4 regions of the Photobacterium sp. DNB22_13_2 genome follow, and region 1 is predicted to be linked to each of the others. Evidence: predicted binding sites of a transcription regulator. Region 1 holds the regulator's gene; each other region holds the start of a gene.
The links. The regulator CRP, encoded in region 1, controls carbon source genes, mostly activating them, when cyclic AMP is high. The targets are predictions, from matches to a motif close to TGTGANNNNNNTCACA.
Positions count from the first base shown of each region.

Region 2: udp (uridine phosphorylase) is a predicted target of CRP. The motif match lies at 1,709-1,724, and genes of this name have one in related genera.
Region 3: rppH (RNA pyrophosphohydrolase) is a predicted target of CRP. The motif match lies at 1,948-1,963, and genes of this name have one in related genera.
Region 4: recB (exodeoxyribonuclease V subunit beta) is a predicted target of CRP. The motif match lies at 1,221-1,236, and genes of this name have one in related genera.

Region 1 is NZ_JBNNXU010000011.1:50,464-53,649, reverse strand. It holds gene ACVA58_RS16430 (2-oxoadipate dioxygenase/decarboxylase family protein) at 1-433, shown strand, start outside; gene ACVA58_RS16425 (hypothetical protein) at 527-715, opposite strand; gene crp (cAMP-activated global transcriptional regulator CRP) at 902-1,534, opposite strand; gene ACVA58_RS16415 (OsmC family protein) at 1,806-2,210, shown strand; gene ACVA58_RS16410 (phosphoribulokinase) at 2,370-3,186, opposite strand, start outside.
Region 2 is NZ_JBNNXU010000003.1:185,179-188,364, reverse strand. It holds gene ACVA58_RS06365 (CopD family protein) at 1-70, shown strand, start outside; gene ACVA58_RS06360 (GNAT family N-acetyltransferase) at 135-899, shown strand; gene ACVA58_RS06355 (LysE family translocator) at 906-1,529, opposite strand; gene udp (uridine phosphorylase) at 1,923-2,690, shown strand.
Region 3 is NZ_JBNNXU010000009.1:89,245-92,430, reverse strand. It holds gene ptsP (phosphoenolpyruvate--protein phosphotransferase) at 1-1,250, opposite strand, end outside; gene rppH (RNA pyrophosphohydrolase) at 1,278-1,796, opposite strand; gene mutH (DNA mismatch repair endonuclease MutH) at 2,377-3,045, shown strand; gene ACVA58_RS14740 (DUF6482 family protein) at 3,052-3,186, opposite strand, start outside.
Region 4 is NZ_JBNNXU010000020.1:12,427-15,612, forward strand. It holds gene recC (exodeoxyribonuclease V subunit gamma) at 1-1,084, shown strand, start outside; gene recB (exodeoxyribonuclease V subunit beta) at 1,372-3,186, shown strand, end outside.

The sequences.
Region 1 (3,186 bases):
CATGCGAGATCCTGCCTTCCTCTATGGCGGGCGGTTGTGGGATCTGGACTATGCGACCTATGAGTTGCTGGCGGCAGAAAGCGAATATGCTGGCTGGTTAGCCGCCCATGGTTTTGGTGCCAACCACTTTACTGTTAGCCTGAACCAGCTGGAGCAGTTTACCGAGGTGGCTGAGGTCAATCACTTGCTGCGCCACAACGGGTTTGAGATCAACAGCGCTGGCGGTGATGTTAAAGGTAGCCCCGAGGTGATGCTTGAACAGTCATCGACCATGGCTGATAGAGTTGAGGTTGGGTTTCTCGATGGCGTTCATAGCATACCGGGCGGGTTCTATGAGTTTGCCAAGCGCTATCCGAAAGATGACGGTGAGCTGTATACCGGCTTTGTCGAGGCGTCGGCAGATAAGATCTTCGAAAGTACGGATGCCAGCTAAATCAGAGTAACCTGTCTGAAGTCAGGCGATCTAGTCTGCATAATGTAAGCGCCTGTGGCTAATGCGGTCACAGGCGTTTTCATGTGTCTGGATTTAGTGCTTGAGGCTATCGAGTGGATACCCCAGTTGGGACTCCGGTGTATGGCGTTTCACCTTCTCATGTTGCTCAAGGTAGTGGCGGCTGTCACTGAAACCTGTCAACTCAACGGTATCGGGTAGCGGCGAAATGACTCCACGCTGGATGTGGTGGGAGCGATGTGGTGAAAAGCGTTCGATGTCCATACCGGTATTCCATTACAGGTGATGAGGATTGATATGCACAATGTAGCACTAAGTTGCGTAGATACAAGAACAAAAAGAGTGATGGAGTAGACAGTAATGCCCTGTAAGTATGAAAGTGGGCGTGATGGGCAATAAAAAAAGCCGCATAGTGCGGCTTTTTGAGTATCTGTTAGTAAACTGGGTTGTTTAGCGTGTGCCGTAAACAACGATAGTTTTACCATGGGCAGAAATCAGGTTCTGCTCTTCTAGCATCTTCAAGATACGACCAACAGTCTCACGGGAACAACCAACGATCTGGCCGATTTCCTGACGGGTGATCTTGATTTGCATACCGTCTGGGTGAGTCATTGCATCTGGCTGTTTAGCCAGGTTCAATAGTGTCTGCGCGATACGGCCTGTTACATCCAGGAATGCCAAGTCACCGACTTTCTGGCTAGTCACCTGAAGGCGGCTTGCCATTTGCGCAGAAAGGCGCATCAGGATATCTGGGTTAACTTGGATAAGCTGGCGGAACTTCTTGAAAGAAATTTCTGCAACTTCACAAGGGGTCTTAGCTCGAACCCAAGCGGTACGCTCTTGGCCTTCTTCGAATAGGCCTAACTCACCGATGAAGTCACCTTGGTTTAGGTAAGACAGGATCATTTCCTTACCTTCTTCATCCTTGATCAGGACCGCAACAGAACCTTTTACGATGTAATAGAGCGTTTCCGCTTTTTCACCCGCATGGATCAAAGTACTCTTTGAAGGGTATTTATGAATGTGGCAATGGGAAAGAAACCACTCTAGAGTTGGATCTGTTTGAGGTTTACCTGGAACCATATTACTAACTTCCTCTGCGTTTGTTGCCCAACAACGACGTCCATTAAAAATGTGGCTGGGCCTAATCATAATTAGCTCGTCGTTTAGGATATTCAGTCAACCGCTGGGCTGCAAGCTCACGTGAATAATTAGTTCAGATTTTATCTTTTTTCGGCGCGCTTTTCTTGATATTGATCTATGTGAAATGGCCATTTTGTAGTCATAAGTGTGCACATGATCACACAGTTGCTAGATTGTGCCGAAACCCTCTATAAGTTGTAAGGAGAAACCAATGCAATCACGAGTGAAATGGGTCGAAAATATGACCTTTCTAGGGCAGTCAAATTCCGGCCACAGCGTGGTGATGGATGGCAATGGTGGCGAAAAAGCACCGAGCCCAATGGAGCTGGTACTGATGGCTGCGGGTGGGTGTAGTTCGGTAGATGTGGTGGATGGGCTTAAATCTGCCGGGCAGAAAATCACCGGTTGCGAAGCGCAAATCAATTCGGTTCGCCGCGAGCAGGCACCACGTATTTTTACCACCGCTAATTTGCATTTTGTGGTGACAGGTGAAAACCTGGATGAAGCCGTTGTGGCAAAAACTGTGGCCGACTCGTTGGAAAAATACTGCTCAGTGTGCCTTATGCTAGGTGAAGGGGTCGAGATGACTCACTCATATGAGGTGATAGAAGAGTAAGCGCTTGGAGACGGAATCCTAGTTCCTAGGAAAAGCAGGCAGAGCGAAAGAGCGCGATATTTTTTTAGGTCTTTAGGGGGGGCAGGACTCAGGACCCCATAAAACTCTAAGTAGCGAGTAGCTAATCAGCTCTCGCTACTTCATTTATATAACCTTGGACTATCCGATTTTCCCTGTATCAATCAGCTGTTGGATAAGTGGCCGCATGATCAATTCCATCGCAAAACTCATTTTTCCGCCGGGCACTACCAAGGTGTTGTGGCGCGACATAAACGACCCTTGGATCATCGACAGCAAGTAAGGGAAATCAACTTTCTTGATCCCGCGGAAGCGGATCACCACAAAGCTTTCGTCCAGACTTGGAATTGCCTTGGCACTGAACGGGTTGGAGGTATCGACTGTCGGTACCCGCTGGAAGTTGATGTGGGTACGGGAGAACTGCGGGGTGATGTAATTCAGGTAGTCATCCATCGAGCGCACAATAGATTCCATTACCGCCTCACGGGAGTGGCCACGATCCCGGGTATCCCGGACTATTTTCTGGATCCATTCCAGGTTGACGATCGGTACCATACCGATTAGCAAATCAACATGCTGGGCGGCATTGACCTCACCATCGACCACACCGCCGTGTAGACCTTCATAGAACAATAGGTCGGTATTTTCCGGTAGAGTCTGCCAAGGTGTGAAGGTCCCAGGCATTAGGTTGTAGGGCACGGCTTCGTCGAATGTGTGCAGGTAACGGCGGAACTGGCCGCTACCGTCTTCACCGTACTGGCGGAAAAACGTCTCTAGCAACGGGAAATCGTTGGCTTGGGGGCCGAAATAACTGATATGACGGCCTTGCTCTTTGGCTTTGCGGATCTCGACGTCCATCTCCGGTCGGGTAAACCGGTGGAAACTGTCGCCTTCAAGCCAAGCAGCATTGATGCTCATCATATTGAACATCTTACGGAATGCTTCGGAGGTGGTAGAG
Region 2 (3,186 bases), on a different contig from region 1:
TCCCGTGACAGTGATCTCGGTATTGTTTGTACTGGTCGGTGTCTCCTTCCGTGTTGGATGGTTGGTATGATAAGCAAATACAAAGGGTAGATAGAAACAAACAATTTCAGTGGGTTAGTTAAGATTAGGGCATCATGAATACAATGGACGTAATGCATGCTTATAACAAGTATGAAAGAAAAATCATAAAGCCGATAGACGGTACGGTGATTGCGACTGACAACGTCGTTAAATTTGTCGCAGATAATCCTGAGGGCAGCTATGTTTCCTTTTTCTCTGTGACAGAAGAAAATGCAAAATCTGTCATTGAGCGGGAGAAGGCTTATTTTATTGAGCACGGCCAATCGTTCGAGTGGAAAACATATTGTACCGATTCACCGCATAATATCGGTGAGCTATTGAAAAAAAGTGGCTTTATAGAACAAGAGCCCGAGTCATTTATGGCATTAGACCTCTCAACCGTATCTGAAAATAAGATTGATGAAAGCCTGTATGTTGAGGTCTTTGACGCCAAAGGGATCAGAGATGCTGTCAGCGTGCAGGAGCATGTATGGGGTGGGAATTATGATTGGCAATATACCCACCTGTTGAACATGAAAACCCAATCGCCCGATGATATTTCAATCTACGTGGTATATGACGACGGCAAGCCAGTGACTTCCGCTTGGATTGTATTCAATGGCAATAGCCCTTTTGCTGGGATTTGGGGCGGTAGTACCGTAGCAGCTTATAGAGGAAGAGGACATTATTCACTATTACTCAATAAGCGGATCAATGAGGCAAAAGCTCGAGGTAAGCAGTATCTGATTATCGATGCATCAGAGATGAGCCGGCCGATAGTCGAAAAGCGTGGTTTTGTCTTTATCTCCAAAACCACGCCTTACATTTTCCAAACCTAAACGGGGTTACCCTGCCGCTAGCCAGATCCCGACGCCCATCATCAGTGAGCCGGCGATGCGGTTGAGCATCTGTACATTGCCACGCTGTTGCAGAAACCGGCGTAATGTTCGACCACCGCTGGCATAAAGCAATAGGCAGCTGAATTCAGTGATTAGGATAATGGTGATCAGTACTGATAACTGCGGCACTAATGCTTTGTCAGTATTGATAAAAGGGGGCAGTAACGAAATCATAAACGCCCAGCCTTTAGGGTTGGCGATAGCGGTTACAAAGCCTTGAATCGCCAAACCGATTGGTGAGGTATCAACCTCATTATCAAGGTTATCAGGAATAGCCAGCTTGCCCCGAGAACGCCACATCTGAATGCCCAGCCAGAATAGATAGCCGCCACCGATATATTTTAGGAATAAGAACACGGCGGGGTAGTTGAGCATAATGGCTGCAACACCTATTACTGAGGCAATGGATACAAGCGCCACCCCGATAAGCTCTCCCCACATCATGGGCAAGCTTTTGCGAACCCCTATGGTCATACCTAGTGTCATCGATAAGGTCATACACATGCCAGGTGTCACTGAGACGAAAAAGAAAGTGGGAATAAAAACAGCCAATATGGCGAAGTCGATCATTAAATAACGTCCTTGCAGTTAACTATACTGACGGGGCAGTGTGGGAAATAGATAAAATAAGGGGCTATTATCGTTTAACTCAGTAATAAAAAATAGTGTGATAAGCCGCACGAGCAAACGATTTTTGGTGATCTGCGTCACTAATACTTGCAACGTGAAATTACTTCAATTTCTCTTAGTGTGATTGTGATCACTCAAAAGCTTTTTTTTATCGGCTATCGTAATTAAGTGTTCTACGAGCTCTTTTATGAGTATGTGTTTATACCCAAGTGACTTCAATATATTGATTAAGCTGTTAAAACAGCGTATTGAAATTATTTAGGTATAAACAAAACTAACCAGCCGCTGACCTCAAACTCCCTATCAGGCGGCAAAGATAGAAAGGATATGATTATGTCTGACAACGCAGTATTCCATTTGGGTGTGAACAAAGCGGACCTTAACGGTGCAGAACTAGCGATTATTCCTGGCGACCCTGCTCGTGTGGAAAAAATCGCTAACCTAATGGACAACCCAGAGTTTCTTGCAAGCTCTCGTGAATACACGGTGTACCGCGCGAAGTTAGATGGCAAATCTGTTGTTGTTTGTTCTACTGGTATCGGTGGTCCATCAACGTCTATCGCTGTTGAAGAATTGGCACAGTTGGGTGTACGTACTTTCCTTCGTGTTGGCACCACTGGTGCAATTCAGCCACATATCAACGTAGGTGATATGATTGTTTCAACAGGCTCTGTTCGCCTAGATGGCGCGAGTCTGCACTTTGCACCAATGGAATTCCCTGCAGTTGCTGACTTCGATGTAGCAACAGCAATGAAAGCGGCTTGTGTTGCCGATGGCGCTAAAGTTCACACTGGCGTGACAGCATCAAGCGATACTTTCTACCCAGGTCAAGAACGTTACGACACATTCTCAGGTCGCGTTGTTCGTCGTTTCCAGGGCTCAATGAAAGAATGGCAGGAAATGGGCGTGCTGAACTTCGAAATGGAATCAGCAACCTTGCTAACTATGTGTGCAAGTTCTGGTCTACGTGCGGGTTGTGTTGCCGGCGTTATTATCAACCGTACTCAGAAAGAAACACCAGATCACGCGACGTTGAAAGAAACAGAAGCGCGTTCAATCAAGGTTGTAGTTGAAGCTGCTCGCCGCATGCTTGCAGAGTAATAATTTAAATTACATAGCCAACTAATATAGAGAAGCCAGCTCAATAGAGCTGGCTTTTTTTATGTCCTTTTTACGGGAGGGCGGGAGCTGATGTGTAGATTGTCATCTATTGATGACTGCATAAATATACAGCCTGTATTTTGCTCGTACTGATTAGTGTTTTCGTTGTTTCCACTGTTACATAAGCAAGGTTGGCGTTACATTTGCAATGAAGTGTTGTTGAGATTGTTACCCGAATAAATAGTGCTTCGATTATTTATGATAATGAACAAGTAGTATTGTGTGATGTTAAGCTCAACCTTACCAGTATTGCCCAAACTGGAGCGTTTCTTTAGGTAACAAATAAACTGTTTTACCAACAGTGATCTGCTTTCAATAAAGTAAAAGTTAGTAAAATATTAACTGTGATATTGATTCCGTGTTTATGGTGCATTTGTGAATTATTTTTCAGTGGGTTACGGATGGTTATTCAAGTTTATGTGATTAATTGTTTTAC
Region 3 (3,186 bases), on a different contig from region 1:
TCGGCCAATTCCTGCTCTTCTTTCTGCAAGCGCAGGTATTCAGCCAGTACATGACGATTGGGATTGACCAGCAGATCACCACGGTAACCATCAACAATGACTTGGCTGTTATGAATTTTTTCCGGGACAAAATCGACCCCCATCACAGCAGGGATCCCCAGCGCCCGGGAAAGAATCGCTGCATGAGAGTTCGCGGCCCCTTCCTGGGAAACCACCGCCGCCAGCTTGTCGCGCGGGACGCTAGCCAGCATAGCCGCGGTCAATTCACGGGTCAGCAGGACTACTGGCTCATCCCAAGAGTGCTCAGTGGCTTTCTCGTTGGCCAAAAAGTACAACAACCGCTGGCCGAGCTCGCGGATATCGTGTGCTCGCTCTTTGAGGTAGGCATCTTCCATATTGGAGAAGCGGGCAGAGTAGGTTTCCACTACCTGGCGGATCGCCCACTCAGCCAAGTCTCCGCCAGCGATTTTACGGAACAGATCCTTACGCAACATAGGATCATTGAGCAAATGACTGAACAAGTCGAAAATCGCCAACGTTTCCTTGTGCAGTTCACTGTCGAAACGCTTGCGCAGGCGACGAAACTCCGCACTTGCCAGTTCAATAGCAATACTCAGGCGTTCTTGTTCAGCATCCCGATCCAAGCAAGAAGCCGGTGCCACCAACTCAAGCCGCGGCTGGTTATCATCCCACCAGGCACGGGCAACCGCGACCCCGGTTGACGCCGCCGACCCCACCAAGTGCAAACCGTTATGTTGATCCGGCCACATTCCCTGCGCCTTGGCATGGGCCAGCAATACGGCCAACTGCGCAGCCAGCGTGACCATGAAGGACTCTTCGCTTTCGTTGAACTCGCGCTGTTCACGCTGCTGGATCACCAATACCCCGAGCACTTGGCGCTGATGGATAATTGGCGTACCAAAAAACGAACTGAAAGATTCTTCCCCGATCCCGGGAAGATGTTTGAAATGAGGGTGGTGCCGGGCATCGGCAACATTTATTGGCTCAGCACGGTCGGCAACCAAACCAACCAACCCCTTACCAAAAGGCAAACCGACATGACGGTGGGGCTTTTTAAGCCCCTTGGTCGCCATCAAAGTAAAGCGCTGGCGTTGGTGATCGGCAATGTATACCGAGCAGCACTCGGTCTTCATCGCCTTACACGTACTGATCACTAGTTGTTCAAGGGCATCAAGCAGACTCGGGGCCGTCGCCACCTTTTCAACAATTTCTCTTAGTTGCGTCAGCATAATCCGCCCCGCTCCCTACCAATAACCCTAGCCGCGCTTGCCCCGGCGCTTTTTTCGTTCTTTACGCTCTTTAAAAGGCATGGCTATGGCCGCAAATTCTTTTAATGCTCTGCGATAAACATCTCGCTTGAAAGACACAACCTGACGCACCGGATACCAATAGCTGACCCAGCGCCAACCATCGAACTCTGGCGTAGTGCCACGTTGCATATTCACCTTTGACTCATCGCACTCTAGACTGAGCAGAAACCATTTCTGCTTTTGCCCGATACAAACCGGCTTGGAATCCCAGCGCACCAAGCGCTTGGGTAACTTGTAACGAAGCCAGTGGCGGCTTGACGCCACAATTCGTACATCCTTCTTGGTTAGCCCTACTTCCTCGTATAATTCCCGGAACATGGCTTGCTCAGGGGTTTCCCCTTCATCAATCCCACCTTGCGGAAACTGCCAAGAATGTTGTCCATATCGTCGAGCCCAGAATACTTGGCCATGGCTATTACAGATCACAATACCCACATTAGGGCGGTACCCATCGCCATCAATCACTGGACGACCTCAATTAAATCTCTATTAATAGTGATTTTTTCACAGACAACCCAACGGGTAAACAAACATTGTTATTTATCCGTCTATTTTCCTAGCCAAGCCTCATTATCTGGATAACTTTTAGTGTCCGGATACTTTATGAACACCCCAATGAGACATAGCCCACATTTATACACGTTTTCTGTGGATAGATTTGTGAAGAAACCGTCAGTCTAGAAGCTTACTCTCTACTTCATGGCTAATATTCAATAAAAACCACGACTAGACGTTAAAATAAAAACCTTAATAAACATAAAGTAAAAATCAAAAAGCCAACTCTTAACAGCTTTTATGGCTCGATCTTTTTTCCCTCCGGATTAGATCGGTCAAAGATCAACCAATCATCATTTTATCCACACCAAAAAACACCAATCACTCAAAAAAGCACCACCAAACTGATTAAATTACCAACCAACACCTGTATAAATGCACAGACAGGCAAGAAGAAACTTTTTCCCCCATTAACCCTGTGGATAACTGGGTAATAGGATCCTCCACGGCGGCTATGATAGGATCACCAGTCACAAAGAAGGTAAATATCATGCAACCCACCCCGAAGACTGAACAGGAACTTTTGATTCGTGCCAACGCTCTCGCCGGAATGACTCTCGGTGAACTAGCACAGATCGCCAATATTGCCGTCCCGCCGGATCTACGTCGTGACAAGGGCTGGGTGGGACAATTGCTGGAATGGCACCTCGGCGCCAGCGCCGGTAGCAAACCGGTACCTGATTTCACCGAACTGGGTATTGAGCTCAAGACCATTCCTGTGGGCTACCACGGCAAACCGCTGGAAACAACCTTCGTCTGTGTTGCCCCACTGATAGGGCTGCATGGCCTATGCTGGGAAAACAGCCATATCCGCCATAAGCTCGCACGGGTGCTTTGGGTCCCGGTAGAGGGAGAGCGAGACATTCCCCTTGCCGATCGCCATGTCGGCTCCCCGCTACTGTGGAGTCCTTCGCCAGAAGAGGAGCAGCAGCTCAGGCAGGACTGGGAGGAGCTGATGGATATGATCGTACTCGGCCAAGTTGAGCAGATCACCGCACGCCACGGTGAAGTACTTCAATTGCGCCCTAAAGCAGCCAACAGCAAAGCACAGACCGAAGCATACGGTGCAAATGGCCAGCCGATCAAAACCCTGCCAAGAGGGTTTTACCTCAAGACCCAGTTTACCGCCAGCCTGCTGGAAAAGTACTTTATCCTTTAGCCAGGGTTAAAGCGCAATCGTCATATCCTCACGGCAATTACTCAGCTGCCCGTCAGGCGAAAATTCATCATAGGGATCAATGACCCTCAACGTCACGCTGGTGATCCCCAGTGGCCGCAACAACTCCCTCACCTGTTCGAT
Region 4 (3,186 bases), on a different contig from region 1:
GCCTTTCAGTCCGCAGTCTTTTAGCGGTGGTAATAATAGTTATGCCGCAGAATGGCTTCCGGTTGCCAATCAGGCCTTTATCGAGCCTGATATATTCCAGTCGGTGCCGCTAGAGCCGGATTTGAGCGACGACAGGGCTGAGGGCGTATTGGAATTGGCGGAACTGAGCCGGTTCTGGCGTTTGCCAGTACAGTATTTCTTTAATCGTCGCTTGAAAGTGTTCTTTGATGGTCATCAGGGTGGGCCGGAAGATGATGAGCCGTTTGCCCTTGATGGCCTGGGACGCTACCAGTTACGTGAAGCCTTGTTGACGACCTTCCTTGATTGTCAAAGACAATCCTCACTAGGCAAGCCAATAAGTCGCGATCAAGCTTTCGATCAGTTCTCCCGTTACCAGCAGGCGGCTGGAGGCTTACCGGTGGCACAATTTGGTGAGCTGGAATTGTTGGAAGAGCGTGTTCAGATAGAGCAATTGGCCGATAGTGTGGCCCAGTTTATGGCTCAACCGCGACCGGATGTTGAGGTAGATTGTATCGTGACGGTTGCAGGGCGCGGTATTCGCCTACAGGGCTGGCTCAAACATGTTACCCAGCAAGGGTTGGTCCGTTATCGGCCGGGTAAAATCCGGGCGCAGGATATTCTGGCCTGTTGGCTTGAGCATTTAAGTTTGGCCGTTATGAAGCCAAGCCAACCTACATACCTTATCGGAGTAGATGGCTGCTGGCAGCTAGAACCCGTATCGGCGCAGTATGCAATGGAGCAATTGGCAGCACTGATTGAAGGCTATGATAGGGGTCTAACCCTGCCATTACCGTATTTCCCTCGTACTGCTCATGCCGGGATCCAGGCGTGTATCGATAAAAAAGGGCAATGGTGTGACGATCAAGCGACCTTGACGAAAGCCGACGGCAAAAGGGCTGAGGCGTTTAACGGTGGCTATATGTTCGACGGTGAAGGTAATAACAGCTATATCCACCGGGTGTGGCCGTTATGGGATGACGAACTTGCTGAACAGTTATTGCAGTGGGAAACCCATATCCTAAAGCCTGCTGTGATGCAGTTGCGAGAGGTCGAACAGGGTTAGTTGTACTGTGGGTAAGAAGGTGTAGCGTGGCCGCCAGCAAATCATTATTGATTGTAGGGTGTTCGCTGTACGGCCACCGGTCCAGAGGTGACCAGATTTCGTGGCTGAGATACTAGCGGACCCCCCCGGTGGAAACCGTGAAACATCTCTCATATTGATAGATGAGTTAGTGCTTAAATTCGATATATTTATTTGAATTTGTACTGGATCACAAAAAATAATTTTGGGTGGGCGGGGTTTTCTGATGAAAACGTGGCCCAGTTCACTAATAGGAATCGGCGTATTCTATGACTCAACAATCTCTTCTCATTACTCCGGAGCCGCTGGAGCCGATGTGTTTTCCTCTTCACGGCAACCGCTTGATTGAAGCCTCGGCCGGCACCGGGAAAACCTTCACCATTGCCAGTTTGTATTTGCGCTTGCTGCTTGGTCATGGTGACGATAAAACTCGATTCCCCCGTGAGCTGACGGTTGATCATATTTTGGTCGTGACCTTTACCGAAGCGGCGACCGCTGAGCTGCGTGATCGTATTCGTCGCCGGATCCACGATGCTCGCTTGGCCTTTAGTCGGGGCAGCAGTAATGATCCGGTGATTAAGCCACTGTTGGTCGATATCTCTGATCACAAGGCGGCAGCAGCGATCTTGTTGCAGGCTGAGCGCCAGATGGACGAGGCCGCGATCTTTACTATCCACGGATTTTGCCAGCGGATGTTAACCCAGAATGCCTTTGAGTCGGGTAGCTTGTTCAACAATGAGTTCGTTACAGAAGAGAGCCACTTGCGGGCTCAGGTTGTGGCCGATTTCTGGCGCCGTAATTTTTACCCGCTGCCGCGAAGCCTGGCGGCGGAAGTTCGAAAAATCTGGGCAGCACCGGGCGCATTGCTAAAAGAGATCAACCGCTTTTTGTCTGGTGCTGAAATAACCGTTCGTGCCCCAGAGCTGAGCGGCAGTCTTGAGCAAGTACATGAAGAAAATTTGCAGCGCATCAATCACGTCAAACGATTGTGGCGCGACAGTGCCGGTGATCTGCATGACATTATTGCCAGCTCTGGCGTGAACAAGCGCAGCTATACCAAAACCAGTTTGCCCAAAGCGCTGGCTGAAGTCGGCGAATGGGCCGAGCGAGACAATACCGGTTATCAATTGCCGAAATCGCTGGAAAAATTTGACCAGCACGTGCTGTGTGAGAAAACCAGCAAAGGCCAGCCACCGGAGCATCCAGTATTTGTGGCTATCGGTGAGCTGCTGGCGGACAAACCCAATGTGCGTGATCCCTTGCTGGCCCATGCGATAAAAGAGTGTCGCCAGCTTTTGATTGATGCCAAACAGCGCAAAGGCTGGCTTTCTTTTGACGATCTACTAACCCAGCTTTCAGCGGCGCTTAGCCAAGATGAAAGCGGATTGCTGGCGAGCCGGATCCGGCACTTGTTCCCGGTGGCGATGATCGATGAATTCCAAGATACCGACCCGTTGCAGTACAGTATTTTCAGCACCATTTATGGTGAGGAGCGCTATGGTGAAGACCATCTTGAAAGTGAGCAGCCAGAAGATACGAGCTCCCTTTGCGGTCTGTTCATGATTGGTGACCCCAAACAGGCTATTTATGCCTTCCGTGGCGCCGATATTTTTACCTATATTCAGGCACGCCGTCAGGTCACTGCTCACTATACGCTGGGTACCAATTGGCGTTCGACCGCGGAAATGGTTGGTGCCGTAAACCGGATATTCCAGCATCCGGACCGGCCGTTTATCTACGATGAAGACATTACCTTCTTGCCGGTTGATCACAGCCCGAAGGCCCAAGGGCGCGGTTGGCAACTTGATGGCGTGAAGCAGCCTGCAATGTGCTTTTGGCACCAGCAAGCCGAAGAGCCGGTTAAGAAAGGCGATTACCAGCAGGTAATGGCCGAAGCAACGACCGCCGAAATTCAGAAAATCCTCACCCAATCGCAGCAGAACAAAGCCGTATTGGTGGACGGTGAGCAAACCCGGCCAATTCATGCCAGTGATATTTCGGTGTTGGTGCGAACCGGTAGCGAAGCAGCATTGGTCCGCCGTACCTTGGCCGATCAAGGCATTGCCAGTGTTTATCTTTCTAAC